One region of the Streptomyces sp. NPDC096012 genome, then DNA from elsewhere that is predicted to be linked to it. Evidence: riboswitches for the same ligand, from Rfam matches in the RefSeq annotation. Region 1 holds a riboswitch; each other region holds the start of a gene.
The links. Region 1 has a riboswitch for cyclic di-AMP ahead of ABVB68_RS09840 (transglycosylase family protein). Riboswitches for the same ligand answer to the same signal wherever they lie in the genome.
Positions count from the first base shown of each region.

Region 1 (7,538 bases):
TGCAGGGACGGGATCGCCGCGCGTTCGGCGTGCGTGGAACGCAGCAGCCGCTCGGTGATCTCGCGGACGTGGTCGTACGGGACACGGGAGTGGTGGATGCGCGCGGAGTCGTACTCCGGCAGCCCCTGGTCGATCGCGGACAGGGTGGTGACCGAGCCGGCGAGACCGACCAGCGTCCGCGCCTCGCGCAGCGGGACCGTCTGCTCGGCGAGGTCCAGGGCGGCCTCGATGTCGGCCCGCATGGCGGCGATCTGCTCCTCGGTGGGCGGGTCGCCGACCGCGCCCTCGTGCACCAGATGCCGTTCGGTCATCCGCACGCAGCCGACGTCCACGGACCGCGCGGCCCGCACGTGGTCGTCGCCGACGACGAATTCGGTGGAGCCGCCGCCGATGTCCACCACCAGGTAGGGCCGGGCGAGGTCCTGGCGGCCCGCCAGCTCCTTGGTGGCACCGGTGAAGGAGAACTCGGCCTCCTGGTCGCCGGTGATGACCTCCGGTTCCACCCCGAGGATGTCGAGCACGCCCCGCACGAAGTCGTCGCGGTTCTCGGCGTCACGGGAGGCGGAGGTGGCGACGAAGCGCACCTTCTCGGCGCCGTGCCGCTTGATGACCTCGGCGTACTCGCGGCAGGCGGCGAAGGTGCGCTGCAGCGCCTCGGGGGCGAGCCGGCCGGTGCGGTCGACGTCCTGGCCGAGCCGCACGATCGTCATCCGCCGGTCCAGGTCGACGAGTTCGCCCGTCGCCGGGTCGGCGTCGGCGACCAGCAGCCGGATGGAGTTCGTACCGCAGTCGACGGCGGCGACACGGGTCACTTCGCGTCCTCCCCGGTGGCGTCGGGCGTCACGCACGGCCCCTTGCTCCACCACTCCGGCAGCATCGCGATCGCCTCGTCACCGAGCGGGTTCACGCCCGGGCCCGCGGCCAGCGAGTGGGCCACCAGGACGTGCAGGCACTTGACCCGGTCCGGCATGCCGCCCGCGCTCGGGAAGCCCTGGAGGACCTCGATCTCGTCCCGGCGGCGGATGTAGTCCTCGTGCGCCGCCCGGTAGGCGGCGGCCAGGTCCGGGTCGGACTCCAGCCGCTCCGTCATCTCCTTCATGACGCCGTTCGCCTCCAGCGTGCCGATCGCCGAGGCGGCGCGCGGGCACGTCAGGTAGTACGTCGTCGGGAAGGGCGTGCCGTCGGGCAGCCGGGGCGCCGTCTCCACGACGTCCGGCCGGCCGCAGGGGCAGCGGTGCGCGATGGCCCTCAGACCCCGCGGCGGGCGGCCCAGCTGCTGCTTGAAGGCCGCGACGTCCGCGTCGGTGGGCTCGGTGCGCGGGGTGGGCGGCGGAGGCTTGTGCATGACTGCTCTTCGAAGACTTTCTGTGGGTTCACTGGTCGGAGGCGTCGGACTTGTCGACCCCGTCCCAGACGTTCGCGTACCAGGGCCGGTGGGCGGCCCCGACGTCGGCGCGGGACTGCTTGGCCGCGTCCGGGTCGACGACCACGTACCCCGTCTCGCCGGGCATCACGTAATGCAGCCGGTGCCGGATCTGCTGCTCGGCGTAGGAGTCGTCCTGCCAGCGTGCCTTGAGGTCCCGCAACTGCTCGACCCGCCGGCGCGCCTGCTCCTGCTGCCGCTGGACGTCGGCGATCTGCGACCGTTGCGACACGTACTGCCGCATCGGGTAGGCGAGCGCGACGACCAGCGAGCACAGCACGAGCGCGAGCAGCGCCGCGCGGCCGGTGAGCCGCGACCGGCGGGCCTGCCGCCTGGTCTGGGAGCGGTAGACCCGGGCCGCCGTCTGCTCACCGAGCACCCGCAGCCTGGTCGCGGTGGAGAACCGGTCACGGTCCTTCACGGCCATCTTCCCGCCTCCCGTTCACACACGCGCGTACGTCCCCGGACACGGTACGGGACCGGGTACGGGGACGTACGTACGACTGGCTAGGACGCGGCCGGTGAAGGCTCGGCCCTTGCCCTGCCCGATGGTCCGCGAGGCGGACGTGCGGGGTGGGCTCAGCCCTTGAAGCGGGGGAAGGCGCTGCGGCCGGCGTACACCGCGGCGTCGTCGAGGATCTCCTCGATGCGCAGCAGCTGGTTGTACTTGGCGACGCGGTCCGAGCGGGCCGGGGCGCCGGTCTTGATCTGGCCGCAGTTCACCGCGACGGCGAGGTCGGCGATGGTGACGTCCTCGGTCTCGCCGGAGCGGTGGGACATCATGCACTTGAAGCCGTTGCGCTGGGCCAGCTCGACGGCGTCCAGGGTCTCGGTCAGCGAACCGATCTGGTTGACCTTGACGAGCAGGGCGTTCGCGGCGCCCTCCTCGATGCCGCGGGCCAGGCGCTCCGGGTTGGTGACGAAGAGGTCGTCGCCGACGATCTGGACCTTGTCGCCCAGCTTGTCGGTGATGACCTTCCAGCCGGCCCAGTCGTCCTCGAACAGCGGGTCCTCGATGGAGACGAGCGGGTAGGCCGCCACGAGCTCCTCGTAGTACTCGGTCATCTCGGCGGCCGAGCGGGACTTGCCCTCGAACTCGTACTTGCCGTCCTTGTAGAACTCGGACGCGGCGACGTCGAGCGCGAGCGCGATCTGCTCACCGGGGACGTAACCGGCCTGCTTGATGGCCTCGACGATGAGGTCGAGGGCGGCGCGGTTGGACTCCAGGTTCGGGGCGAAGCCGCCCTCGTCGCCCAGGCCGGTGGACAGGCCCTTGGTCTTCAGCACCTTCTTGAGGGTGTGGTAGACCTCGGCGCCCCAGCGCAGGGCCTCGGAGAAGGACTCCGCGCCGATCGGGGCGATCATGAACTCCTGGATGTCCACGTTGGAGTCGGCGTGCGAGCCGCCGTTCAGGATGTTCATCATCGGAACGGGCAGCAGGTGCGCGTTCGGGCCGCCCAGGTAGCGGAACAGCGGCAGGTCGGACGCCTCGGAGGCGGCGTGGGCGACGGCCAGGGAGACGCCGAGGATGGCGTTGGCGCCGAGGGAGCCCTTGTTGTCGGTGGCGTCCAGGTCGAACATCGCCTGGTCGATCAGGCGCTGCTCGGTGGCGTCGTAGCCGACGAGCTCCGGGCCGATCTGCTCGATGACGGCGAGGACGGCCTTCTCGACACCCTTGCCGTGGTAGCGGTTGGGGTCACCGTCGCGGAGCTCGACGGCCTCGAAGGCGCCGGTGGAGGCGCCGGACGGGACGGCGGCACGACCCGTGCTGCCGTCGTCGAGGCCGACCTCGACCTCGACCGTGGGATTGCCTCGGGAGTCCAGGATTTCCCGGGCTACGACGACGTCGATGGACGGCACGAGCATCTCCTTCTTGGATGTGACGCTGGAAGCGCGGGGCCGGCTGCCTCGCGGCTTGGCCTCTGCGACTAGAGCCTAACCGCCCCCGGGGCGTCGGCCACCGACCGACCGTCCCGTGGACAGGGAGGGACACGCAGACGGTACCCATTGTTCACCGCCGGAACAAAGGGGTCCGGGTGAAGAACGGGGAAAGCGCGGGGGTCGGCGACGGGGAGACGAAAAAACCCCGCCCCGGCGCGTACGGGGGAACGCGCGCCGGGGCGGGGGGTCCGTGGGGACGGGGGTGACCCTCACCAGGCCTTCGGGATGCGAGCCGGGGAGGTGAGGGCGCCGTGCGGTGAGCGGCGGCCCGCTGTCACTTCAGGTGCAGCTGCTGGCCCGGGTAGATCAGGTCGGCGTCCTGGACGATGTCCTTGTTCAGCTCGAACAGCTTCTGCCAGCCGCCCTTGACGCCGTGCTTCTCGGCGATGGTGCCGAGGGTGTCGCCCTTGACGACCTTGTACTCGCCGTCGCCCTTCTTGACCTTCTTGCCGGTCGGGGTGGTGACGGTCTTCTTCGCGGCGGGGCGCTCGGCGGACCGGGAGGCGGCCTGGCCGTCGGTGGAGCGGGCGGTGGTGCCGGCCGACGAGGTGGTCTTCTGCGACGACGCGGTGCCGCCGGACGGGGCGGCCGGGGCCGAGCCGTTGTTGGGGGTGCTCGACAGGCCCGTGCCGCAGACCGGCCAGGCGCCCTTGCCCTGCGCGGCCAGGACCTTCTCGGCCACGGCGATCTGCTGCGCCTTGCCGGCCTTGTCGGCGGTGGCGGCGTACTGCGTGCCGCCGTAGGCCGCCCAGGTGGAGGCGGAGAACTGCAGGCCGCCGTAGTAGCCGTTGCCGGTGTTGATGGACCAGTTGCCGCCGGACTCGCACTGGGCGACCGAGTCCCACTCGGAGGTGGTGGCGGCGGAGGCGTTGCCGGCCGCCATCAGCGGGGCGGCGACGGCGGCGCCGGTGACACCGGCCAGCGCGACGGCGCGGACGGCCTTGGACGGACGACGGTGCTTGCCCTTGCCGGAAAACAGCATGGATCGATCCCCTCACCGACGCCTGCGAGGTGAGCTGTCGGGTTCGGGCCGGTTGAGTTGCCCGGCCGCACTCCCGCTTGCGCGGTGTGCGGCTTCACCCCCAGCCGGTGCCAGCTCAACTGCTGGTCCCGGCACTTACCTTGGGTCCCCCGCTCCTGCCTTCGGCGCTTGACGCGACGACTGTTCCCGGACGATCGCTGGCAGGATTCGGCGTTGCGACTGCCGGGGCTCGTGGTGACGAGCGGCCTCGACCGTAGACACGTGATCGAGGGAATTTCAAAGACGATCAGGGCTTCTGAGACTCATCCCACACTTTCACCAAACCGGACATCAGCGGCGAACCGGGACGTCAACTACGGCTGGTTTGCGTCCGTTTCGGGGTCGACTTCCAGGGTCTGACCGGCAGTGATGTTGTTCGGGTCGGCGCCGATGGCCTTCTTGTTCTCGGCGTAGAGCGCCCGCCATCCGCCGTCGACCGCAAGGGAGTCGGCGATGGAGGCGAGGGAGTCGCCCTCGCGGACGGTGTAGGTGCCCGGTTCGTGGGAGGCGTGCCGGCCCGACAAAGCGGTTTCCTGACCGTTTGTCACGCTTTCGTCCGCACTTCCGCCACGGTGACGCCCACCAGACGTGAGGGCGCCGGTGTCGACGAGGCTCCAGGAACCGGCGCTCTGCTGGTAATTGCCCGAGTTGTCGGTACCGGGAGTGGTCGCGGCCGAGCCGTCGCGCTGCTGCGGGTCTCCCGTGCCGGGCGAGGTGGACTTGTCGGACTTGGGTGCCTTGGTGCCGGTCGAGCCGGCGTCGGCCCCGGGGGTGGCACCGGTGTCCTTGCCCGGACCGGAGGCCGGCGCGCCGGGCGAGCCGGTGGAGGAGTCCGAGCCGGAGCCGGCTCCCGTGCCCGCGCCGGAGTCATTGCCCGGGTCCGAGGGCTGCGCATCCGGCAGACCGGACGATTCGGAACCGCCGGCCGATCCGGAGGAGCCGTGCGACCCACCGGAGCCACCGACCCCCGTGTCGACGTCCAGGGAGCCCGAGTTCGACGTCAGCCCGGACAGCAGGGCACAGGTGGCCCAGGGAGTGGTGCCCTTGCCGGCGAGGATCTTCTCGGCGACGGCGATCTGCTGCGAACGGCTGGCCTGGTCGGCGCTGTCCGCGTACTGGAGGCCGCCGTACTTGTCCCAGTCGTCCTGCGAGATCGCCAGGCCGCCGTAGTACCCGTTGCCGGTGTTCGCGCTCCAGGAGCCGCCGCTCTCGCACTCGGCCACCTTGTCCCACGTGGTGCCGTCGGCGGCGTTCGCGCTCGCGGCGCCGAGCAGCGGGATGGCGATGGCCGTGCCGGTCACTCCGGCCGCGACGAGGAGTGCCGGAGCCTGGCGGGGGCGACGGTGACGACCGTTCCCGGAGAGCATGCGGAAGCCTTTCGTGCGACAGCGGGGCCGGCGCGGCGGATGAAGCTCGTCGCCGCGCTGATGGGTGAACGTATAGGCAGACGATCACTTGTCACAAGTTCATGCCGCGCAGATCACGTGAAGATCACATTGTTGAAGAGCCGTCATATTCGCCGCCGCGGGGGTCGTCGCGGGCCGGGGTGAACTCCACGGGCAGGGTGCGCAGGCCCCGCATGATGAGGCCGCCGCGCCAGCGCAGCTCGGCCGGGTCCGCGCCGAGCCGCAGGTCCGGCAGGCGGGTGAGGAGGGTGGCCAGCGCGGTCTGGCCCTCCAGGCGCGCGAGCGGCGCACCGAGGCAGTAGTGGATGCCGTGGCCGTACCCGAGGTGCTGGTTGTCCCGGCGGGTGAGGTCCAGCACGTCCGGGTCGGCGAACCGCTCCGGATCCCGGTCGGCGGCGGCGAGCACGACGAGCACCGGGTCGCCCGGCGCGATGTGCTGCCCGCCGATGGTGAGCGGCTCGGTGGCGAACCGCCAGGTGGCCAGCTCCACCGGCCCGTCGAAGCGCAGCAGTTCCTCCACACCGCTGGCCAGCAGGTCCGTCTCTCCCCGGGCCAGGGACTCCTGCAGCCGGTGGCGCTGCTCGGGGTGGGTGAGCAGGGCGTAGGTGCCGTTGCCGATGAGGTTGACCGTCGTCTCGAAGCCGGCGAACAGCAGGATGAAGGCCATGGCGGCGGCCTCGTTCTCGGTGAGGTGCTCACCGTGGTCCGAGGCGCGGATGAGGGCGGAGATGAGGTCCTCGCCGGGCGCGGGCTCGGCGGGCAGCGCCTCGCGCTTCTTGTGGATCAGCTCGGCCAGATAACCGCGCATCTTCTTCACCGACCGGGCGACCCCGCCCCGGGGCCCGCCACCGTGCCGGATCATCATGCCCGCCCAGTCCCGGAAGTCGTCCTGGTCCTCGCGCGGGACGCCGAGCAGGTCGCAGATGGCGTAGATGGGCAGCGGAAAGGCGAACTCGTGGATGAGGTCGGCGGAACCGGTGCGCGCGAACCGGTCGATGAGGTGGTCGGCCAGCTCCTGCACACGGGGCGCGAACTCGGCGACCCGGCGGGGGGTGAACGCCTTGCTGACGAGCCTGCGCAGCCGGGTGTGGTCCGGCGGGTCGATGTTCAGCAGGTGCGTCATCAGCTCGGCCTTGCGCTCGCCGGGGATGCCGGTCTTGCCCTTGGCGTGCGCGGGCTCGTCGTGATGCGCCGGGTTCTTGCTCAGCCGCTGGTCGGCCAGGGCCTGCTTGGCATCGGCGTACCGGGTGACCAGCCAGGCCTCCACCCCGCTGGGCAACCGGGTCCGGTGCACGGGCGCGTGCTCGCGCAGCCAGGCGTAGGCGGGGTAGGGGTCGGTGGCGAACTCCCAGGTGAAGAGGTCGGGCGCGCGGTCCGGGTCGGACGGGAGGCGGGGCTGGTCGGTCACCCCTCGACGGTATCCGGCCGGCCGGACCACACCGCCGGCGCGTCCGGGGACGGTCGGTGCGGGGGTGCCTCCCGGGAGACCGGTGCTTCGGCTCGGGTGCCTCCCGGCGTACGCGCCGCCGGGATGCGGCGCCGACGCGTCCCGGCGCATTCGCCGTACCCCTCTTCCTCGCGGAGTGCGCCGGTGTTCGCCCCGTGTCTCCTGCGGGGCGTTCCCTCCGAGGCCGCGTCCGCGCTAGGCCTCCCCCGGGGCCGTCCCCTCCGTCGCCCGTATCGCGTCCCGGTAGGTGCGGGCCGCCGCTCTCAGTGCCGCCTCCGGGTCGACGCCGGCCGCTTCGGC
Region 1 covers NZ_JBEOTD010000007.1:18,728-26,265, reverse strand. Annotated here, with positions in the region: gene ABVB68_RS09860 (Ppx/GppA phosphatase family protein) at 1-812, opposite strand, end outside; gene ABVB68_RS09855 (DUF501 domain-containing protein) at 809-1,345, opposite strand; gene ABVB68_RS09850 (FtsB family cell division protein) at 1,374-1,850, opposite strand; gene eno (phosphopyruvate hydratase) at 2,003-3,289, opposite strand; gene ABVB68_RS09840 (transglycosylase family protein) at 3,639-4,346, opposite strand; cyclic di-AMP (ydaO/yuaA leader) riboswitch at 4,351-4,523, opposite strand; gene ABVB68_RS09835 (transglycosylase family protein) at 4,700-5,752, opposite strand; gene ABVB68_RS09830 (cytochrome P450 family protein) at 5,877-7,199, opposite strand; gene ABVB68_RS09825 (nucleoside triphosphate pyrophosphohydrolase) at 7,434-7,538, opposite strand, start outside.

Region 2 (6,184 bases), on a different contig from region 1:
CAGCCGTCGCCCGATCCACGGGACGAGGAACTCGCGGGCCCACTGGACGTCGTCGCGGCGGACCTCCAGGGTGCCCCGCGGCGGCAGCAGCGGCCACGGCTGCTCCGGGTCGGCCGGGATCTCCAGGTCGAGCGCCTGCCCGGCCCGCAGCGCCACGCGCGTGTGCCCCTCGGGCGAGAGGTGGAGCCGGTCGCTGTCCCAGGCCCTGCGGTCCTGCACGGACTTCAGGGACCACAGGTCGAGCACGGGACAGCCGTACCGGTCGGCGATCGCGCGCACATGCCCGTTGTACGTGGCGATCTTGCCCCGCAGGTGTTTGAGCACAGGGACGCCCCGGGTGTCGAAGCCGGTGGTCACCAGCACCGTGCCCGCGGCCTCGGCCAGCCGGGCCACGGCCCGCTCGAACCGTTCGGCCAACTCGTCGGGGTCGGTGCCCGGGCGGATGATGTCGTTGCCGCCGGCGCAGAAGGAGACCAGGTCCGGGGCCAGTTCGACGGCCTCGGGGACCTGGTCGGCCACGATCTGGTCCAGCAGCTTTCCGCGCACGGCGAGGTTGGTGTACTGGAAGTCGCCCTCGGGACACCGGTCGGCTAGAAGCACCGCGAACCGGTCGGCCCAGCCGACGAACGCGCCGTCCGGCCCGGGGTCGCCGACGCCCTCGGTGAAGCTGTCCCCCACCGCCACGTACGACCCGATCACTGATCTGTTGTCACTCTTCGAATCGTCTGCCACATCGGACCATGATTCACCTGTTGATGTGACTTACGCGACCGTAGGCGGGGATTGACGAACGGTGAGATGAGACACCCTTAAATAATGTGCCAAGCGCGGAATAGGCCTGCCGTCTGCATTGTTGAGCGTGTGATCGTCGCGCGGGCACACCGCGTACCGGACCGGCGGGCACATCGAAGGCCGGACCCGCGAGCACACCGAAGGCCGGACCCGGGGATCGGGGTCCGGCCTTCGGAGGCGTGTCAGGCGGGTGGTCCGGGGTGGGGCGGTCCTCAGCCGACGGGGACGCCGTGCCGGCGCAGGTAGTCGACCGGGTCGACGTCGGAGCCGTAGTCCGGCGTGGTGCGGATCTCGAAGTGCAGGTGCGGGCCGGTCACGTTGCCGGTGGCGCCCGAGAGGCCGATCCGCGTGCCCGCGGCCACGGCCTGACCGGCCGAGACGGAGAGCTGCGAGAGGTGGGCGTACTGGGCGTAGAGGCCGTCGTCGAGCTTGATGACGACCTGGTTGCCGTAGGCGCCGCCCCAGCCGGCGGAGACGACCGTGCCCGCGGCGACGGCCTTGAGCGGGGTGCCGGCCGGGACGACGAAGTCGACGCCGGTGTGATAGCCGCTGGACCACATGCTGCCGGCCACGTGATAGCCGGTGCCGATGGTGGCGCCGGTCACCGGGAGGGTGTAGCCGGTGGCGGCGGCCGGAGCCGCGGAGGCGGCCGCCGGGGCCGCCTGCGGCCGGGCGGTCCTCGCGGGGGCCGGGGACTGCTTCGCGACCGAAGCTCCCTGCCGGTCGGCCGACGCGTGCTGCGGGGCGGCCGGCCCGGTGCTCTCCCGCGCGGCCTTCTCGCCGAGCGTGAGCTCCAGGCCGGGGTGGATCAGTGACGGGTCGGCGCCGACGGCCTGCCGGTTGTCGTCGTAGAGCCGGTGCCAGCCGCCGCCGACGTGCTGCCGGTCGGCGATCGCCGAGAGGCAGTCGCCGGACTGCACCGTGTAGGTGCGCACGGCCGGGCCCCGGTGCGTCACGGACGTCTTCGCCGCGGCGGGAACGGACTGCGCGACCTTCGGGGGGACGGACTGCGCCGGGGTCGCGGCATGCGCCCCGACGGCACCGAACAGCGGGAGGGCCAGGGCGGCGCCACCGGTGCCGGCGACGGCGACGGAGCGGGAAAAACGCGGGGACTTGGGACGTCGGTGCTTACCCCTCGCGGGCATGGCGCATTCCTCTCCGGCGCCTGCGAGGTCAGCTGTCGGGTTCGGGCTGGAGCCGCCCGGCCGCGCGGTGCGCGGCTTCACCCCCAGCCTGTCGCGGAGACCGGACAGGCAGTCGTACCTGGTGGGTCCCCCGCTCCTGCCGGACACGGGTCATGTGTGCGGGGATTCCGGGCGGCGGCAGGATTCGGCGTTCCGTCCGGATGGGGGCGAACGTAAGCGAGCGGGACGTACGGAGACAAGCGGCCGGTTCCCGGGGCCGACGTTCCGGAAGATCGATGACGCGAAATACCCGTCACCCTCCGTGAATTGCCGGGGCCCGCATTCCTGTGAAATCCGTTGGCCGTATCGGAATTACGTGGACATGACGTGCGACGCTCGGTCACCGGTATGACGCTCCTCACGCCCTGCCGCGCCACACTCCCTTGTTGCGCAGCCAGTTGGAACGAATGCTTCAAATCGGGCAGAGAACTCAGATGCGGCGCAGCCGGAGAACCGTCGCATCGAGGTCGCCTTTCAGGCCGGTGCGCAGTCCGTGGTGCAGCAGGACCGAGCCGCTCAGCACCTCGCCCGTTTCGCGGCATTCGTACGATGCGGTCGGGTCGAGTCCGCGCAGCCGCACCGCCGGCACCGGTTCACCGTAGCTCTGAGCCTGCAGCCACGCGAGGACCACCACCTCGCCGTCGAGGGCGTACTGGACGGCGCTCGAGCCGCCCGCCGGGGGCCGCAGCCGGTACAGCTCGCCACGCTGGACGACCGGGCGGATCTCCTTGTACAGCTCCACCCACCGCCGGGCCTCGGCCAGCTCCTCCGCGCTCCAGCGCGTGAGGTCGCCGCCGACCCCGAGCACGCCTGCCATGGCGCTGACGAAACGGAACCGCAGCGAGCTGACCCTGCCGTTGAGCTGGGTGTTCGGGCTGTCGGTGACCCAGGCCGCCATGACCCGGGCGGGGTGGATCTGGGTGAGACCGTGCTGGATGGCGAGCCGGTCCAGCGGGTCGGTGTTGTCGGAGGTCCACACCTGGTCGGTGCGGCTCATGATCCCCAGGTCGATCCGGCCGCCGCCGCCCGAGCAGGACTCGAAGGCCACCTCGGGATACGCGGCCCGCAGCCGGTCCAGCAGGGCGTACAGGGCGTGCACGTGGTCGGTCCACAGCCGCTGGGGGTACGGCTCGCCGGGCCAGCCGGCGTCGGTGAAGCTGCGGTTGAAGTCCCATTTCACGTAGTCGACCGGGGTGCTGGAGAGCAGGGCGTCCAGCCGCTCCCACAGGTACTCCCGGACATCCGGGCGCGCGAGATTGAGGACGAGCTGATTGCGGAATTCCGTCCGCTTTCGTCCCGGTTGGTGCTGCACCCAGTCGGGGTGGGCGCGGTAGAGGTCGCTGTCCGGGTTGACCATCTCGGGTTCGACCCAGATGCCGAACCGCATCCCGAGCCCGCGCACGCGGTCGGCGAGGGGCTTGAGGCCGTGCGGGAAGCGGTCCGGGTTGGGGGTCCAGTCGCCGAGCCCGGCGCGGTCGCCGGTGCGGGCGCCGAACCAGCCGTCGTCCACGACGAACAGCTCGACGCCGATCTCGGCGGCGCGGCGGGCCAGCGCCGCCTGCTGCTCCTCGGAGATGTCGAAGTGCGTCGCCTCCCAGGAGTTGAACAGCACGGGCCGGTCGCGCTCGGCGCCGGGGATGACGTGCGCGCGCTGGTAGGCGTGCCAGGCCCGGCTCGCGCCCCCGAAGCCGCCGTCACTCCACAGCCCCGCGAAGACGGGGCTGGTGTACGACTCCCCGGGCGCCAGGAGCAGCAGGCCCGAGTCGTCGTACCCGGCGCCCCCGGTGATCTGCACGCGTGCGTCCGGGAGTTGGGCCACGGCGATGCGCCAGGAGCCGGACCAGCCGAGCGCGCAGCCGTAGACCTCGCCGCGCTCCTCGGTGGCGTCGGTGTCGAGGGCCACCCAGGGCAGGTGCTGGTGACCGGTGTGGCCGCGGCGGCTGCCGATGGTCTTCTCGCCGTAGGTGAGGGGGGCGGTGGCGAGCCGGGACTCGGCGGCCCAGCGGCCGTGCAGCTGGGACAGCCGCCAGCCCTCGCGGTCGGGCAGGGTCCAGGTGGCCGCGTCGGCCCGCAGCAACTCCACGCGCCCGTGCCCGTCGTTCGCCACGCCCACCCAGCGCTCCACGACGTCCCCGCGCATCCGGTAGTGCAGGCTGATCGCCAGCCCGTCGTCGGCGAAGCGCAGCCGCAGCTCGTCGCCCTCCGTGTCGTACCCCTCGAAGCCCCACTCGGTGCCGCGGCGCTCGTCGGTGCGCACGGACAGGGCGGGGCGGACGAAACGGGGGCCGCCCTCGACGGGGTACTCCTCGCCGCCGTCCAGCGGGGACTCGAAGGGCCGGTGACCGGACAGCGGAGCGGCGGCCAGCGCCCCGGCGTCGGCGAGCGTGATCGGCGGCCCCCAGTGCAGGTGGAGCAGCTCGTCCGCCCCGGTGAGGTGCAGGGCATAGCTGCTGGTGGGCCCCGAGAGGAGCCAGGTACGACCGTCGTCGGCGATGTGCACCATCGAGACCTCACAGGTGGCAACAGATCCACTCAAGTGCCAACATCATCAGTCCCGGTGACCACGGGTGACAATGCCCTGTGGACAACTCATTGCCCGAGGAAAGCGATGTCGTATGGTCGACGGAGCGCCCGTCGGCAAAGCACGCCGCCGGGGACCCGTCGGGAGGAGCCCCCGTGACGCAGCAGGTCCCGTCGACCGAGCCGGAGCTGGCCGGAGTGCGCAATTTCCGTGACGTGGGCGGACTGCCCACGGTGGACGGGCGGCGGGTGCGACACGGAGTGCTGTTCCGCAGCGGGCACCTCGCGCACGCCACGGCGGAGGACGCGGCCTTCCTCTCCTCCCTGGGGCTGCACACGATCTTCGACTTCCGCAACGCGGCCGACCAGCGGCTGGAGGGCCCGGACGTCGAGCTGCCCGGCGTGCGGAACGTGAATCTGCCGCTGAGCGACCCGGCGGACGGCGCCGAGTTCTGGAAGATGGTCCGCGACGGCGACCTCGACCAGCTGCGCGCGATCCTGGACGACGGCAAGGCCGCGGCCCGGATGACCGCTTCGTACCGGATGATCGTCAAGCAGCGCACCGCCGAGCACTCCCGGGTGCTGCGCGCGCTCGCCGAGGACAGCGTGCCCGCGTTGATGCACTGCGCGGCCGGCAAGGACCGTGCGGGCATCTCCATAGCCGTCACACTCCTCGCCGTCGGTGTGGAGCGCGAGGCGATCGTCGCCGACTACCTGGAGTCCAACGCCAAGCACCGGCGCTACAAGGTCCGTCGCAACGGCAGCGCCGAGACCGCCTACACCCCCGAGGTGATGGATCTGCTCAGCCCGCTCTTCGACGCCCGCGCGGAGTATCTGGAGGCGGCCTTCGAGAGCATCGAGCAGACCTGGGGCGGGTTCGACACCTATCTGGAGCAGGGCCTCGACCTCTCCCCCGAGACCCGGGAACGGCTCCGCGAGCGCCTGCTGAACTGACCGGGCGGGGATCCGGCGGCGGCCTCATGGAGTCCGGGCCGGGCGGGGATCCGGCGGTCTCGTCAAGCCCGGGCCGGGCGGCACGGGCCGTACGGGCAGGGCACGTCCGGCACCGGCCTGTACGGCCACCGCACGCCCGGCACCGGCCGCACGGCCACCGCGCGCTCAGCCCTTGGCGCCCACCGCGAACAGCAGGTAGAGGAACGCGGCCAGAACGTGGCCGAGCGCGATGTAGATGATCAGCCGGATCCACAGGGAACGGGGGAACTTTTCCTCGTAGTTGCTCATGACAGTTCTCCGGTCAAAGGGCCCAGGCACAGCGTGGCCGTGGGGCTCTGCAGCAGGGTGTGGACGAACAGCAGCTCCACGCCGTCGTGGTCCTCGGCGGCGAGGCGGTGCGGGGTGAGCGAGTCGAAGTGCGCGCTGTCGCCGGGCGCGAGCAGGTGCACGGCGTCGCCCAGGCGCAGACGCAGGCGCCCCTGGAGGACGTAGAGCCATTCCTCGCCGGGATGGACGCGCACGATGTCGCCCTGCGAGCCGTACGGCACGCGCACCCGGAGGGCCTGCATACCGCGGCCCGACGCCCCGGCCTGCACATAGGTCCAGCCGCCCGCCCGGGTCGGCTCCATGTCGGCGGCGCGCACGATCGCGTCCCGGTCGGGGACCGTCTCCCCCAGAAGCTCGGAGACCGTCGTACCGTAGATACGGGCGAGCGCGAGGAGCATCGGCAGCGA
Region 2 covers NZ_JBEOTD010000084.1:229-6,412, forward strand. Annotated here, with positions in the region: gene ABVB68_RS36480 (SGNH/GDSL hydrolase family protein) at 1-699, opposite strand, end outside; gene ABVB68_RS36485 (M23 family metallopeptidase) at 1,005-1,937, opposite strand; cyclic di-AMP (ydaO/yuaA leader) riboswitch at 1,942-2,096, opposite strand; gene ABVB68_RS36490 (alpha-galactosidase) at 2,407-4,479, opposite strand; gene ABVB68_RS36495 (tyrosine-protein phosphatase) at 4,653-5,450, shown strand; gene ABVB68_RS36500 (DUF6126 family protein) at 5,616-5,738, opposite strand; gene ABVB68_RS36505 (helix-turn-helix domain-containing protein) at 5,735-6,184, opposite strand, start outside.
Region 2: it holds a riboswitch for cyclic di-AMP, as region 1 does, so the genes downstream of both, ABVB68_RS36485 (M23 family metallopeptidase) here and ABVB68_RS09840 (transglycosylase family protein) in region 1, are expected to answer to the same signal.

Region 3 (7,538 bases), on a different contig from region 1:
ACCGGACTGGGCGAACAGCCCGATGCGCCCGGGGCGGGGCATCTCCGGGGCGAGGGAGGCGTTGAGCCGGACGTCCGGGGCGGTGTTGATGACCCCGAAGGCGTTCGGGCCGATGAGCCGCATGCCGTACGCGCGCGCGGCCCGGACCAGGGCCCGCTGCCGCTCCCGCCCCTCGGCGCCGCTCTCGGCGTACCCGGCGGAGAGCACGACGAGTCCCTGGACGCCGTGCTCGCCGCACTCGGCGACCACCGCGGGCACGTGCTCGGCGGGTACGGCCACGACGGCGAGGTCCACATGTCCGTCGATCTCCCGCACCGAGCGGTACGCCGGCACCCCGTCGACCTCCTCGAGGTCCTCGGGGAAGGCCCTGTTCACGGCGTGCAGGGCGCCCGCGTAACCGGCCGCCCTGATGTTGCCGAGGATGCTGCGGCCCACCCCGCCGGGGGCGCGGCCGACGCCTACGACCGCCACGGAGCCGGGCACGAGGAGGCGCCGCACCGAGCGGCCCTCGGCGCGCTGCTCGCGCGCACGCTGCACGGCGAGGGAGCGGTCGGTCGGTTCGAGGCCGAACTCCAGGCGTACGACACCGTCCTCGAAGCTGCGTTTCTGGGTGTAACCGGCGTCCGTGAACACCTTGATCATCTTGGTGTTGGCGGGCAGCACCTCGGCGGCGAAGCGGCGTATCCCTCGCTCGCGCGCGACCGCCGCGATGTGCTCCAGCAGGGCGGAGGCGACCCCGCGGCCCTGGTGGCCGTCCTGCACCAGGAAGGCGACCTCGGCCTCGTCGGCGGGCGCGGAGGCGGGCATCCCGCCGGCACCGATGCGGTCGTAGCGTACGGTGGCGATGAACTCGCCGCCGACGGTGGCCGCGAGTCCCACCCGGTCCACGAAGTCGTGGTGCGTGAAGCGGTGGACGTCCTTGGCGGAGAGCCTGGGGTACGGCGCGAAGAAGCGGTAGTACTTCGACTCGTCCGAGACCTGCTCGTAGAAACTGACCAGGCGGTCGGCGTCATCGACGGTGATGGGCCGGATACGCGCGGTGCCACCGTCGCGCAGTACCACGTCCGCCTCCCAGTGGGCGGGGTACTCGTGCCGGTCCTGCCGGTCCGCCGGGGTCTGCATGGGCCCCAGAGTACGGCTCGCGTATGACAACGGCGCGAGGCAGTCTGTGGAGGACGACACCCCGGACCGAGGCCGCGGTCCGGCGTCGCACCGGAGGGGGCGAAGGCCCGCTCCGGGCATGCTTCACCGTATGGGAAACTGGTCTAGACAACCTGAAGACTGAAGGGCAGCAACACATGGCTGAGCGCCGCGTCAACGTCGGCTGGGCCGAGGGCCTCCACGCCCGTCCCGCCTCCATCTTCGTCCGAGCCGCCACGGCCGCAGGCGTCCCGGTGACGATCGCCAAGGTCGGGGGCAACCCCGTCAACGCGGCCTCCATGCTGGCCGTCCTGGGCCTGGGCGCCCAGGGTGGCGAGGAGATCGTCCTCGCGTCCGACGCCGAGGGCGCGGACGCCGCCCTCGACCGGCTGGCCAAGCTGGTCGCCGAGGGCCTGGAAGAGCTGCCCGAGACCGTCTGAGCGCGCCCCGCGCGCACGGGCCCGAGCCGCGTCGCCCCTCCGGGGGCGGCGCGGCTTCGCCGTCTGCGCTCGACGGTCCGGGCCACCGCCTGCCGATTCGCGCGCCGCCTGCACCCGACGGTCCGGGCGGCGCCTGCGCTCGACGGTTCGCCCGGCACGGTCAACGCCCGCGCTCCACAGCCCGCGCTCACGGTCCACGGTCAGCGGTCAGCGGTCAGCGGTCAGCGGTCAGCGGTCAGTCTGCTATTGCTTCATCGAGCGGCTTTCGCCTCCCGCGTGAATTACGGCACGCCGGAATGAGGTCGCCGGAAAAAGCGTCGCCACGGAATTGCTCTTCTTTGTATACGGCCTGCGTGTTAATGCCGCCGCCCCGGCACGTTTACGGCATGTTGCGAAGTCCTCACACGCTCCGCGCCGCCGGAGAACCGAAGCCGGTGTGCGGCCGCCGAGCGCTCGGCGTGCAGCGCCGTGACCGCCCGCGCGCGTTCACCGTCGCCGCGCGCCACCGCGTCCACGATCGCGCCGTGCTCCGCCCAGGCCTCCTGGGGGCTCGGCAGCGCCTCCACCGCGTACATCCAGGCGATCTTGTGGCGCAGCTGGGTGAGCGTCGAGGTCAGCGAGGGGCTGCCGGAGGCCTGCGCGAGCGTCTCGTGGAACCAGCCGCCCAGCGAGCGCAGATCCTCGCTGCCACCACTCCTGGCCCGCTCCTGGCCGAGCCTGACCAGGCCTCGCAGCACCTTGAGGTGGGCCTCCGTCCGCCGCTGCGCGGCCCGGCCGGCGCCGAGCGGCTCCAGGAGCACGCGCATCTCCAGCAGGTCGGCGGCCTCCTCCTCGGTGGGCTCGGCCACGCACGCGCCCGCGTGCCGGCGGGTCACCACGAACCCCTCCGCCTCCAGGGTGCGCAGGGCCTCACGGACGGGGACGCGCGAGACGCCGTAGCGGCGGGCCAGGACTTCCTCGGTGAGGCGGCCGCCGCGCTCGTGGACACCGGCGACGATGTCGTCCCTGATCGCCGTGCACACCGAGTGCGCCGGAATACGCATGCCCGACCTCCGCCTTAATTCCCGTGAAACGTCGACGATGGACGCGTGTTCCGCGACTCTATTCCAATACGCGGGAATTTCCGACGGCGGGCCGGAATTCATGGATATTTTTTGGCCCTGGGGGGGACCAGCAGGACCCTGCGGAGAACGGCGGGACCCCGCGGAGAACGGCGAAAGCCCCGGCTCGGTGAGCCGGGGCTTCGGGTGCCGTGCGAGGCTTCGGATCCCGTGCGGCGGGCGCGTCGGACGCCACGCCGAGGCCGTGCCCGCGGAGGGGTCGGACGTCGCCGCCGTGCTCGCCGAGGCGTCAGACGTTCACGCCGTGCTTGCGGAGGTAGGCGACGGGGTCGATGTCGGAGCCGTAGTCGGGGCTCGTGCGGGCCTCGAAGTGGAGGTGCGGGCCGGTGGTGTTGCCGGTCGCGCCGGACAGGCCGATCTGCTGGCCCGGTACGACCTTCTGGCCCACGGTGACCCCGATGGACGACAGGTGACCGTACTGGGTGTACGTGCCGTCGGCCATCCGGATCACGATCTGGTTGCCGTACGCGCCGCCCCAGCCGACGGTTTCGACGGTGCCGGAGCCGACCGCGTGGACGGTGGTGCCGCTGGCCGCGTGGAAGTCGATGCCGGTGTGCGAGCCGGAGGACCACAACGAACTGCTGGCCTGGTAGCCCGTGGAGACGTAGGAGTGCGCGATCGGGGCGACGAAGGCGTTCAGCCGCTTGCGCTCGGCCTCGCGGGCCGCGCGTTCCTTGGCCACGCGCTCCAGCTTCACCCGCTCGGCGGCCGCCTTGGCCGCGGCCTGCTCGGCCGCCTTCTGCTCGGCGGCCTGCCGCTGGGCGTCCGCCTGCGCGTCGATCCGCTCGGCCACGCCGTCGCTCACCGTGAGGACGGGCGTGAGGCCGGTCTGCTCCACGGAGTTCTCGGCGGCGAGTGCCGGGGAGGCGGCGAGGGTGCCGATGACACCGGTGGTGGTGAGGGCCGCGATACCGGCCGCCTGAGCGGTGGTGCGCTTGACCCGGCCGGGCTTGCGATGCTTCCCGGTGGCGCACATGAACGCCATGAAGTGGCTGGTCCTTTCCTTCCCTCTCGCCTACCGGGTTAGCTGACGGGTTCGGAGCAGGAAGGTCTCCTACGGGCCCCCTCGCTCTCGCGCGGGCGTCCGATTCACCCCAGGGACGTGGGTCCCCGGCTCCCCTGGCTCGCGCCGTACGGGGACTCGGCGATGACTGTCCGGTGCCGCGGGTGCGGCGCACTGCCTGACGAACAGCCCGCATGACCGTACGGATGCCTGCTTTCAATCCTCAAACGGATCCGGGCTTTTGTAGCGCATCCCACAGGGCAGACAGGAAACCTCCGCCCCAATCGGGCATCCGGGGAAGGGAGTGGAACGGCGTGGGGCCCTGACGGCCTGTAGGCCGTCAGGGCCCCACGCGCGCGTGCCGCTGCTCGGCGCGACGGCTACTCGGCGGCGACGACGGTGACTTCGCCGATGCCCAGTGCCTCGACCGGAGCCTTGATCTGGGAGGCGTCACCGACGAGGACGGTCACCAGCCGGTCCACCGGGAAGGCGTTGACGGCGGCCGCGGTGGCCTCCACCGTGCCCGTCGCGGCCAGCCGCTGGTACATCGTCGCCTGGAAGTCGTCGGGCAGGTGCTGCTCGACCTGGTCGGCCAGGGTGCTCGCCACCGCGGCCGCGGTCTCGTACTTCAGCGGTGCCACCCCGACCAGGTTCTGTACGGCGACGTCCCGCTCGGCGTCGGTCAGACCCTCCGCCGCGAGGGTGCGCAGCACCTTCCACAGGTCGTCCAGCGCAGGACCGGTGTTGGGGGTGTCCACCGAGCCGCTGATGGCGAGCATCGAGGCGCCCGTGCCGTCCGGGGCCGACCTCATGACCTGGCCGAAGGCGCGCACGCCGTAGGTGTAGCCCTTCTCCTCGCGCAGGACGCGGTCCAGGCGGGAGGTGAGGGTGCCGCCGAGGCAGTAGGTGCCGAGCACCTGGGCCGGCCAGACGCGGTCGTGCCGGTCCGGGCCGATCCGGCCGATGAGCAGCTGCGTCTGCACGGCGCCGGGCCGGTCCACGATGATCACGCGGCCGGTGTCGTCGGCCGTCACCGGCGGCACCGGCCGCGGCTCGCCGGGGGTACCGGTCCACGCGCCCAGGGTGCCCCCGAGCAGCTCGTCCAGGTCGATCCCGGTGAGATCGCCGACGACGACCGCGGTGGCCGTCGCGGGGCGGACGTGCCGGTCGTAGAAGGCGCGCACGGAGGCCGCGTCGATCTTCTCGACCGTCTCCTCGGTGCCCTGGCGCGGGCGGGACATGCGCGAGGTCGCCGGGAACAGCTCCTTGGAGAGCTCCTTGGCGGCCCGGCGGGCGGGGCTGGCCAGCTCGTGCGGGATCTCGTCCAGGCGGTTGCGGACCAGCCGCTCGACCTCGCTCTCGGCGAACGCCGGGGCGCGCAGGGCGTCGGCGAGCAGGCCGAGACCCTTGGCCAGGCGGGAGGCCGGGACCTCCAGGCTGAGCCGGACACCGGGGTGGTCGGCGTGCGCGTCCAGCGTGGCGCCGGCGCGCTCCAGCTCGGCGGCGAAGTCCTCGGCGGAGTGCTGGTCGGTGCCCTCGGAGAAGGCCCGCGCCATGATCGTGGCGACGCCGTCGAGGCCGACCGGCTCGGCGTCCAGGGGCGCGTCGAGCAGCACCTCGACGGCGACGACCTGCTGCCCGGGGCGGTGGCAGCGCAGCACCGTCAGGCCGTTGCCCAGCGTGCCGCGCTCGGGCGCCGGGAACGCCCACGGCTTGGCCTCGCCGGCCTGCGGCTGGGGGTGGAACTCCATGGTGGCGAGCTCGGTCACTTGGCCGTCTCCTCGTTCTCGTTGCCGGCCTCTACGGTCGCTTCCCGCTCCGGGTCCTCCGGGATCCCGGTGTCCTCGACGGCTTCCGGGGACTTCGGCTCGTAGACGAGGACCGCGCGGTTGTCGGGGCGCAGGCGGGCCTGGGCGACCGCGCGGACCTCCTCGGGGGTCACCTCGAGGACGCGCTTGACGGCGGTCAGCGCGAGCTGCGGGTCCCCGAACAGGACGGCGTACCTGCACAGTTCGTCCGCGCGGCCGGCGACCGTGCCGAGCCGGTCCAGCCACTCGCGCTCCAACTGCGCCTGGGCCCGCTCCATCTCCTCGGGCGTGGGGCCCTCCTCGGCGAACCGGGCCAGCTCCTCGTCGATGGCGGCCTCGATGACCGGCACCTCCACGTCGCCGGAGGTCTTCACGTCCAGCCAGCCCATCGAGGGCGCGCCGGCCAGGCGCAGCAGCCCGAAGCCGGCCGCGACGGCCGTACGGTCGCGGCGCACCAGGCGGTTGTACAGGCGGGAGGACTCGCCGCCGCCGAGGACGGTCAGGGCGAGGTCGGCGGCGTCCGCCTCGCGCGTGCCGTCGTGCGGGAGCCGGTAGGCGGCCATCAGGGCGCGCGCCGGGACCTCCTCGACGACGACCTCGCGCAGCTGCTCGCCGATGACCTCCGGCAGGGAACCGTCGCGCGGGGCGGGCTTGCCGTCGTGGGACTCGATGGAGCCGAAGTACTTCTCGACCCAGGCGAGGGTCTGCTCCGGGTCGATGTCGCCGACCACGGACAGCACCGCGTTGTTCGGCGCGTAGTAGGTGCGGAAGAACGCGCGGGCGTCCTCCAGGGTGGCCGCGTCCAGGTCCGCCATCGAGCCGATCGGCGTGTGGTGGTAGGGGTGGCCCTCCGGGTACGACAGGGCGGTCAGCTTCTCGAAGGCGGTGCCGTAGGGAACGTTGTCGTAGCGCTGGCGGCGCTCGTTCTTGACGACGTCCCGCTGGTTCTCCATGGACTCGTCGTCCAGGGCGGCGAGCAGCGAGCCCATGCGGTCGGCCTCGAGCCAGAGCGCGAGCTCGAGCTGGTGGGCCGGCATGGTCTCGAAGTAGTTGGTCCGCTCGAAGCTGGTGGTGCCGTTGAGCGAACCACCGGCGCCCTGCACCAGCTCGAAGTGGCCGTTGCCCGTGACCTGCGCCGAGCCCTGGAACATCAGGTGCTCGAAAAGGTGAGCCAGGCCGGTACGCCCCTTGACTTCGTGGCGCGAGCCGACGTCGTACCAGAGGCAGACCGCCGCCACCGGGGTCAGGTGATCCTCGGAGAGCACCACGCGCAGACCGTTGGCCAGCCGGTGCTCGGTCGCTTTCAGGCCCCCGGAGCCTGCCTCGGCCGTGGTCGTGTGACCCATGGGCATGTACGTCCCTTCGCGAGCGGAGGCGGTCGTCGAAACCGCGGTTTTCCTGCCGTTCCTGCCACTGTATGCAAAGCGTGCGGGACGTCGGCGAAGTTCCCGGGGGACGTACGCCCACAGCGGATCGCGTAGCCTGCGTCCGACCCGTCTCCGGCCGCCTCTCCGGCACCGGGCGGGCCCGCGGAGACCGGGTCGCGGCCCGCGTTGTCAGTGCCGCGGTCCACAATGGTTCGCGACAGATCCGTCAATCGCTTCAGCAAGAGCGAACCCGGGGGGTGCGCGCCCCCTCGGTGCGCGACCAGATCAGGAGGAGCCGGCAGCGATGGCCCGCCGCAGCACGAAGACCCCGCCACCCGACGATTCGTTCGAGGAGAGGATCCTCGACATCGACGTCGTGGACGAGATGCGTGGCTCCTACCTCGAGTACGCGTACTCGGTCATCTACTCGCGCGCCCTGCCGGACGCCCGCGACGGCCTCAAGCCGGTGCATCGCCGGATCGTCTACCAGATGAGCGATATGGGGCTGCGCCCCGAGCGCGGCTATGTGAAGTGCGCCCGCGTCGTCGGCGAGGTCATGGGCAAGCTGCACCCGCACGGCGACGCGTCGATCTACGACGCCCTGGTGCGCATGGCCCAGCCCTTCTCCATGCGCGTGCCGCTCGTCGACGGCCACGGCA
Region 3 covers NZ_JBEOTD010000022.1:7,010-14,547, forward strand. Annotated here, with positions in the region: gene ABVB68_RS21290 (bifunctional acetate--CoA ligase family protein/GNAT family N-acetyltransferase) at 1-1,122, opposite strand, end outside; gene ABVB68_RS21295 (HPr family phosphocarrier protein) at 1,299-1,580, shown strand; gene ABVB68_RS21300 (GntR family transcriptional regulator) at 1,937-2,623, opposite strand; gene ABVB68_RS21305 (M23 family metallopeptidase) at 2,931-3,686, opposite strand; cyclic di-AMP (ydaO/yuaA leader) riboswitch at 3,699-3,858, opposite strand; gene ABVB68_RS21310 (M16 family metallopeptidase) at 4,085-5,473, opposite strand; gene ABVB68_RS21315 (M16 family metallopeptidase) at 5,470-6,864, opposite strand; gene ABVB68_RS21320 (DNA gyrase/topoisomerase IV subunit A) at 7,184-7,538, shown strand, end outside.
Region 3: it holds a riboswitch for cyclic di-AMP, as region 1 does, so the genes downstream of both, ABVB68_RS21305 (M23 family metallopeptidase) here and ABVB68_RS09840 (transglycosylase family protein) in region 1, are expected to answer to the same signal.

Region 4 (7,538 bases), on a different contig from region 1:
GCTCAGGCGCACCAAGGCGCCGGGGCGCGCGGCAATCGGCTGAGGCGCATCACGGCGCCGGGGCGCGCCCGGACGTGCTTCGCGCAGGACGCGCCTGCGACCGTCCGCTTCCCGGCGGGACCGTGGCGGGTCCGCTCAGGCGTTGATGTCCTTGACCGTGAACCGCGCCCAGGCCGCCGAGCCGAACACGGCGGCGTACAGGGCCTGGAGACCGAGGTTTTTCACCAGGTCGTCCCAGTAGACGGGGTCGCGCATCAGGTCGGCGAAGGACAGCCAGTAGTGCGGGAAGAGGTACGGCTGCAGCGCGTGCAGCTGGGGTATCTGGTCGAGGATCTGGACGGTGATGAGCAGGCCCACGGTGGTCGCCATCGCCGCGATGCCGCTGTTGGTGAGGGTCGACACGAACAGGCCGAGGGCCGCCACGCCGATCAGTGAGGCGGCGACGACCAGGGCGATCAGCAGGGCCCGGCCAAGACCTTCGGCGAAGCTGATCCGGGTGCCGGATATGGTCGTCACCTCGCCGAGCGGGAACAGCAGGGCGCCGACGATCAGCGCCGACGCGGCGACGACCAGGGTGGCCAGGACGCAGAAGGCCATGACGGTCGTGTACTTGGTCAGCAGCAGGCGCGTGCGGCCGGCCGGAGCGACCAGCAGGTAGCGCAGGGTGCCCGCGCCCGCCTCGCCCGCGATCGCGTCGCCCGCGACGACGCCGACGGCCATCGGCAGGAAGAACGGCAGGGTGGCGGCCAGTGCCGTGAACACCAGGAACAGGCCGTTGTTGGTGATCTGCGAGATGAACGCCGGGCCTTCCCCGCCGCCTCCGCCCGCCGCCGAACCGCCGCTCGTCTCCACTTTCACCGCGACACCCACCAGCACCGGCACCGCGGCCAGCACCCCGAGCAGGGCCAGGGTGCGCCAGCGCCGGAGCGTGGTGACCACTTCGCTGCGCAGCAGCCCGAACGTCCACAGGGGACCCGGCCTGCGTACGGCCGTCGCCTCCATCGCCTCAGCCCGCGACATCGAAGCCCTCCCCCGTCAGTGCCACGAAGGCGTCCTCCAGCGAGGCCCGTTCGAGGGTGAGGCCCCGGACGCGGACGCCCGCGGTGACCAGGGCCGCGGTCACGTCCGCGAGATCGCGCTCGGGTGGCTCGCCGGTGACCCGGTCGCCGTCTGCGGTCACGTCCGCGACGCCCTACTCCTTGAGCACGCGGGCCGCCTCGGCCGGGTCCGGGGTGGTCACCACCAGCCGGCCGCGCGCTCCGGCCGCCAGGTCGGCGACCGCGCCCTGGGTGACGAGCCGGCCCTGGGTCATCACGGCCGCGTGGGTGCAGACCTGCTCGATCTCGTCGAGCAGGTGGGAGGAGAGGAAGACGGTCGTGCCGTCGGCGGCCAGTTCCCTGACCAGGGCGCGGATCTCGCGCATGCCCTGCGGGTCGAGACCGTTGGTCGGCTCGTCCAGCACGAGCAGCCGGCGCGGCTGGAGCAGCGCGGCGGCCAGGCCGAGGCGCTGCTTCATGCCGAGCGAGTAGGCCTTCGCCTTCTTGCCCGCGGCGGCCGCGAGACCCACCCGGTCCAGGGCGGCGGCGACCCGGGCACGCCGGGTGCGGGGATCGGCGGTCGGGTCGGCGGCGTCGTAGCGCAGCAGATTGTCGCGGCCGGACAGGAAGCCGTACAGCGCGGGACCCTCGATCAGCGCGCCGACCTGCGGGAGGACAGCGCGGGCCGACCGGGGCATGGGGCGGCCCAGCACGTGTGCCGTGCCCGCGGTCGGCTCGATCAGGCCCATCAGCATGCGGATCGTGGTGGTCTTGCCGGAGCCGTTGGGGCCGAGGAAGCCGAAGACGCTGCCCGCCGGGACGGTCAGGTCGAGACCGTCGACGGCGAGCTGTCCGCCGCGGTAGCGCTTGGTGAGGCCGCGCGTGGCGATGACGCTCGCCCGCTGCTGACCGAGGTCACGCTCGGGCGTGTCCCCCGCATCGCGCTCCTCCCCCTGCGCGGCGGACGCTGCGTCCATCGGCTCCCTCTCGATCGTCGTGCCCGGAAAGGGTTACTTCCCCGCGTCCGCCGCCTTCACCAGGGCGTCCTTGGTCACGGCGCCGGCGTAGACCTTGCCGTCGTCGGTGATCAGGGCGTTGACCAGGCGGGTGGAGAAGACCGTGCCCTTGCCGAACTTGCCGGAGACCTTGTCGCCGAGGGAGTCGAGGAAGCCGCCGAGGTTCCCGCTCTGGGAACCGGACGGCATACCGCCCTTGGCACCGGTGTCGAAGGTGACGACGGACGTCCAGCCCTTGCCGAGGACCTTGGCGCCGTTCATGCCCCCGGCGAAGCCCCCGCCCGGCTTCCGGTCGTGCTCCCGGGCCTTGGGTCCCTGCTCCGCCTCGGTGACCTTCGCGCCCTTGGGCGGCGTGAAGTCGAAGGTGGAGGCGGCCGGCCTGGCGAAGGAGACCTGGGTGAAGCCGGCGTCGACGACGGCGTCGCCGCCGCTCCTCGGGGTCAGCGTGAACTTCAGCGGCAGGCCCGTCTTCGCGTCCACGGCGATGCTGATCGCGCCGACCGTGGTGCCGGACTGCTTGGGCTTGATCAGCAGCCGGTAGGCGTCGCGGCCGGCGACGTGCGCGGTGCCGTCGACGGTGACGGAGGTGGTGTCGTCCACCGACTTCAGCGCCTTTTCGGCGAAGTCCTTGGGCGTGGCCGGCGGCTCCGCCCGGTGGTCCCGCCGGTCCGGGCCGGCCTCGGTGGAGTGGTAGACCTCGTTGCTCTTGCTGTCGTAGCCCCAGACGTCCTTGCCGTGGTGGATGAGGCTGTACTCGGCGCCCTGCTCCAGCAGAGAGACCTTCTGCCGGTCCGGGCCGTCGGCCGCCACGCGCAGGGTGTGCGTGCCGGTGACCAGCTCCGGGAGCTTGGACTGCGGATCGGCGGAGGAACCGTCGCCGGAACCGTGGGACGAGCCGGGCGCGATGCTGTTCTGCAGACCGCCGAGGTCGGGCAGACCCAGGTCGGTGCTGATCCGCACGGTGCCGGACAGCTGCTGCACGTCCGACTTGGCGATCTTCTCTATGAGCTGCTGGGCGGTGATCCGGGGCAGATCCGGGTCTCCCGAGTTGGCGAGCGCCGGGACCAGCCCGATCGTGGCCGCAGTCACCCCCACCACCGCGACCGGGACGACGTACCGGACCGCCTTGCGCCGGCCGGATCGCGTGTCCTCGCCCTGCGCGGCGGCCGGTGCGTCTTCGGATTCGTACGGTGCCATGTGTGCCTTACCTCCGTCGTCGGCGGCGGCTGTCCTCACGCTGGTCCACCCTGAGCCGCCATTCTCACCCGAATCGGTGAGGAGTGGTGATTTCCCTGGTGTCCATCTGACCAAATCGGCCGTGAGGAAGCGTCAGACCTCGGAGCCAACTCCGTGTACGACTCCGGTATGACATGCGGGGGCGGCAGCGGCCCGGACCCGTAGGGGTCTCGCACCGCGGGCATACGTCAGCCGTACCACCGTCACGTGGGAACCGCATCCGGAAGCATTGCCTGGGAGCACCGCTTGGGTGGGTCCGTTCCGCGGGTGCGTGCTGCTCGTGCGGGCGTTTCCCGGTGCCTGCCACGCGTGCGTGACGTGTGCGTCGGCGGTGGCTGCCACGCGTGCGGGCTGCGCGTGCGGTGGTGGCTGCCACACGTGCGTGACATGTGCGTCGGCGGTGGCTGCCACGCGTGCGGGCTGCGTGCGCGTGCCGCGGGTGCGGGCGTGCGGGCTGCGTGCGCGTGCCGCGCGTGCGGGCGTGGGGCTCCCGCCACGCGTGCGTGCCGTGTGTGCCCGCCCTGCCGGAGACGTCCCCCGCGCGTGTTTTCTTGCGGGGGAGGCCGGTGGGGCGGCTAGCCGGCTCGGTGCACCACCGCGTCGCACAGTTCGAGCAGGGCCGCCTTGGCGTCGCACTCCCTCAGCGGTGCCAGCGCGGCCCGTGCCTCCTCCGCGTACCGGACGGTGTCCCGGCGGGCCTGCTCCAGCGCGGGGTGCGCGCGCAGTGCGGCCAGCGCCTCGGCGTGCCGGGCGTCGTCGCTGAGGTCGGAGTCCAGCAGGTCGCACAGCGCGACGTCCTCGGGCAGCCCCGTCCGGCCGGCCCGCTCGCGCAGTCGCAGCACGGGCAGGGTCGGGATGCCCTCGCGCAGGTCGGTGCCGGGCGTCTTGCCGGACTCGTGGGAGTCGGATGCGATGTCCAGGACGTCGTCCGCGAGCTGGAAGGCGACCCCGAGCCGCTCGCCGTACTGGGTGAGCACGTCGACGACCGTGTCGTCGGCGCCGGACATCATCGCACCGAACCGGCACGCGACCGCCACCAGGGAACCCGTCTTGCCGCTGAGGACGTCCAGGTAGTGCTCGACCGGGTCACGGCCGTCCGCGGGGCCGGCTGTCTCCAGGATCTGGCCCGTGACCAGCCGTTCGAACGCCAGGGCCTGCACCCGGACCGCCTCGGGGCCGAGGTCGGCGAGGATCTGGGAGGCGCGGGCGAAGAGGAAGTCGCCGGTGAGGACCGCGACGGAGTTGCCCCAGCGCGTGTTGGCGCTGTCCACGCCGCGTCGCACGGCCGCCTCGTCCATGACGTCGTCGTGGTACAGGGTGGCGAGGTGGGTCAGCTCGACCACGACGGCGGACGGCACGACACCGGGTGCGTAAGGGTCGCCGAACTGCGCCGCCAGCATCACCAGCAGGGGCCGGAACCGCTTCCCGCCGGCCCGCACGAGGTGCTGGGCGGCCTCCGTGATGAACGGAACCTCGCTCTTGGTGGCCTCGAGCAAGCCTTCCTCGACAGCCGCCAATCCGACCTGGACATCGGCTTCCAGAGCCTGGTCCCGCACGCTCAGCCCGAACGGCCCGACGACGGTCACGAGGGGTCTCCTGTCTGCTGGTGTCTGCTGGCGGTTACACGGTTTGTCGATAGGTCGTTGCCATCACTCAAGTCAGCGTATCCGGTCCTCTTTCGATCACCGATAGCGCCCACCGGTCCAGCCCGGGCGGTATCGGATCATGCCCCCTATGGTGTTGATCGGTCGGTAAGAACGGACATCTATCGACTTAACAGCAGTACGTGCGGTTTGTCGCGGATCGGAGGGTGAGCGGAGTAACGCCGCACCCTCGTCGGGGCACCCGTCTGCCCGGGCCGTCGCACCTCCGACCGCGGCCCGAATCCGCCCGAATCGGTCCGGATCAGGGCGGCGGCCGACCCTCCGCCACACTCCCTCCCCCTCACCGCCGCCACCTCTCCACGGCCTGCGGCAACCCTGCGAAACGACGTGCGGCGCACTCCGAATTCCGCAGTAATCAGACTTAAGAATCAAATCCCCTTAATCTGCAATGTCGGATTTACTGCGTTTTGCTATTTCGTGAATTGGGTCACGTCGAGCAACCTCCGGCCCCACCCGCTCCGCCCGTCGGGTCGCCGCTTCTGCCCTGCGTCATCGGCGAGTTGAGAAGTTGGCAACCGCAAAGGATCAAGTACCCCATACGGCACAGATCAAGGTCAAACAGTGCGTTGTGTGAATCAGGCACTTGTTCCCGACATGTGCTCTCGCATACGTTCCGGGCCGTCGGGCGGAACGCCGAATCCTGCCGCCGCCCGCATAACCCATCGACGAACTCATTCGCAGGGCAGGAGCGGGGGAACCAGGTAAGCCGCCGGACCGGACGACACACGTCGCACCGGAACGGCTAGGGGTGAAGTCGCGCTCTTCGGAGTGCGGCCGGGCACCTCCCCGCCCGAACCCGACAGCTCACCTCGCAGGCGCCGGAGAGGAACACCCCCATGCCTGCTGCCGCTCAGCCCCGCCGCGTTCGCACCAACCGCCTCGTCCGCAAGCTCGCGGTCGTCGGCACCGGTGCCGCCGTGCTCGCCCTTCCGATCATCGGCGCCACCGCCGCCTCCGCGGCCACCCCCACGGCCGCCACGGTGTCCACCACGCCGGCCGGGTACCCGAACAACCTCGACGGCTGGATCCGCGAGTCGCTCGCGATCATGGCCGAGAAGAAGATCCCGGGCACCTACAACGGCATCTACCGCAACATCATGCGGGAGTCCTCGGGCAACCCCTCGGCCATCAACCTCTGGGACTCCAACGCGGCCAAGGGCATCCCGTCCAAGGGCCTGCTCCAGGTCATCGACCCGACGTTCAACGCGTACCACGTGGCCGGAACGTCGTTCAACGTCTACGACCCGGTCGCGAACATCACCGCCGCCTGCAACTACGCGGCCGCGCGGTACGGGTCGATCGACAACGTGTTCGGCGCGTACTGACCTGCCCGTACCGGTGCCCGTCGCACGGCGGACCGGTGCGCTCCGGCACCTGACGGACCGGCGCGCACCGGTGACCGCCGAACGGCGGGCACCGGTGACCGGCCGACGGGCTCGCATCGGTGACCGGCCGAACAGCGAGCTACTGAAGTGCCGGTCAGTCGGTCGGGAAGATTCTTTCGAGGACGACGGCGATGCCGTCGTCCTCGTTCGACGAGGTGACCTCGTCGGCCACCGCCTTGAGTTCGGGGTGGGCGTTGGCCATGGCCACCCCGCGTCCGGCCCAGTGGAACATCGGGATGTCGTTGGGCATGTCCCCGAAGGCCACGGCCCGTTCGGCGCCGATCCGGAGGCGCTCGGCGGCCAGCGCGAGACCGGTCGCCTTGGTCACCCCGCGCGGCTGGAGCTCCACGGTCCCCGGCCCCGACATGGTGACGGTCGCCAGCGAGTCCACCGCCGCCCGCGCCACGGCCGCCAACTCGTCGTCCGACAGAGTGGCGTGGCGCAGCAGTACTTTGCTGATGGGCTCGCACCACAGGTCGTCGCGACGGTCGACCCGGACCGCCGGCAGCGTCGGGTGCGGCATCAGATACCCGGGTTCGATGAGCGTGAGCCCGTCCACGCCGTCCTGGTCGACGGCCGCGTACACCTGCCCCACCTCCGCCTCGATCTTGCCGAGCGCCGTCTCGGCCAGCTCCCGGTCCAGCCGGACCGACCACAGCAGACGGTCGGCGGCGATGTCGTAGATCTGAGCGCCCTGGCCGCACACCGCGAGCCCCGCGCAGCCCAGGTTCGCCAGCAGGGGCCGTACCCGCGGGGCCGGCCGGCCCGTCACCACCAGGTGCCGGGCACCCGCCCCCGCCGCCCGCGCGAGCGCGGCCAGAGACCGGTCGGAGACGGTGTCGTCGCCGCGCAGCAGCGTCCCGTCCAGGTCGGTGGCGATCAGTGCGTATGCGGGGGTGGCTGCCATGATCAGAGAATACGGACACCGCGCCCCGCCGACTCATCCGTCGTTCCACGCACTTACGTGCTGCTCAGCCCCAACTGGTGGCCAAGGTCCGCTCGGTGGCCCGGTGATCGCCGGGTTGTGGCCCGGTGGCCGCCGGGTGGCGGCAGGGGGCTTCCTCCGGGCCCGCCGGTGAGGGGGGCGGCGACGGTCGGCAAGGGTGCGGTGAACATCTCACCCGAGTCGAGCTCCGGCTCGAAGCCATCGCTTCTGTCCCGGTCGACGGAGACGACGCGCACCTGCTCCAGGCCGGGGAC
Region 4 covers NZ_JBEOTD010000006.1:143,106-150,643, forward strand. Annotated here, with positions in the region: gene ABVB68_RS09195 (ABC transporter permease) at 136-1,020, opposite strand; partial or broken gene ABVB68_RS09200 (ABC transporter ATP-binding protein) at 1,007-2,014, opposite strand; gene ABVB68_RS09205 (LolA family protein) at 2,048-3,250, opposite strand; gene ABVB68_RS09210 (polyprenyl synthetase family protein) at 3,865-4,875, opposite strand; cyclic di-AMP (ydaO/yuaA leader) riboswitch at 5,607-5,784, shown strand; gene ABVB68_RS09215 (transglycosylase SLT domain-containing protein) at 5,790-6,278, shown strand; gene ABVB68_RS09220 (HAD family hydrolase) at 6,433-7,245, opposite strand; partial or broken gene ABVB68_RS09225 (NAD(P)/FAD-dependent oxidoreductase) at 7,410-7,538, opposite strand, start outside.
Region 4: it holds a riboswitch for cyclic di-AMP, as region 1 does, so the genes downstream of both, ABVB68_RS09215 (transglycosylase SLT domain-containing protein) here and ABVB68_RS09840 (transglycosylase family protein) in region 1, are expected to answer to the same signal.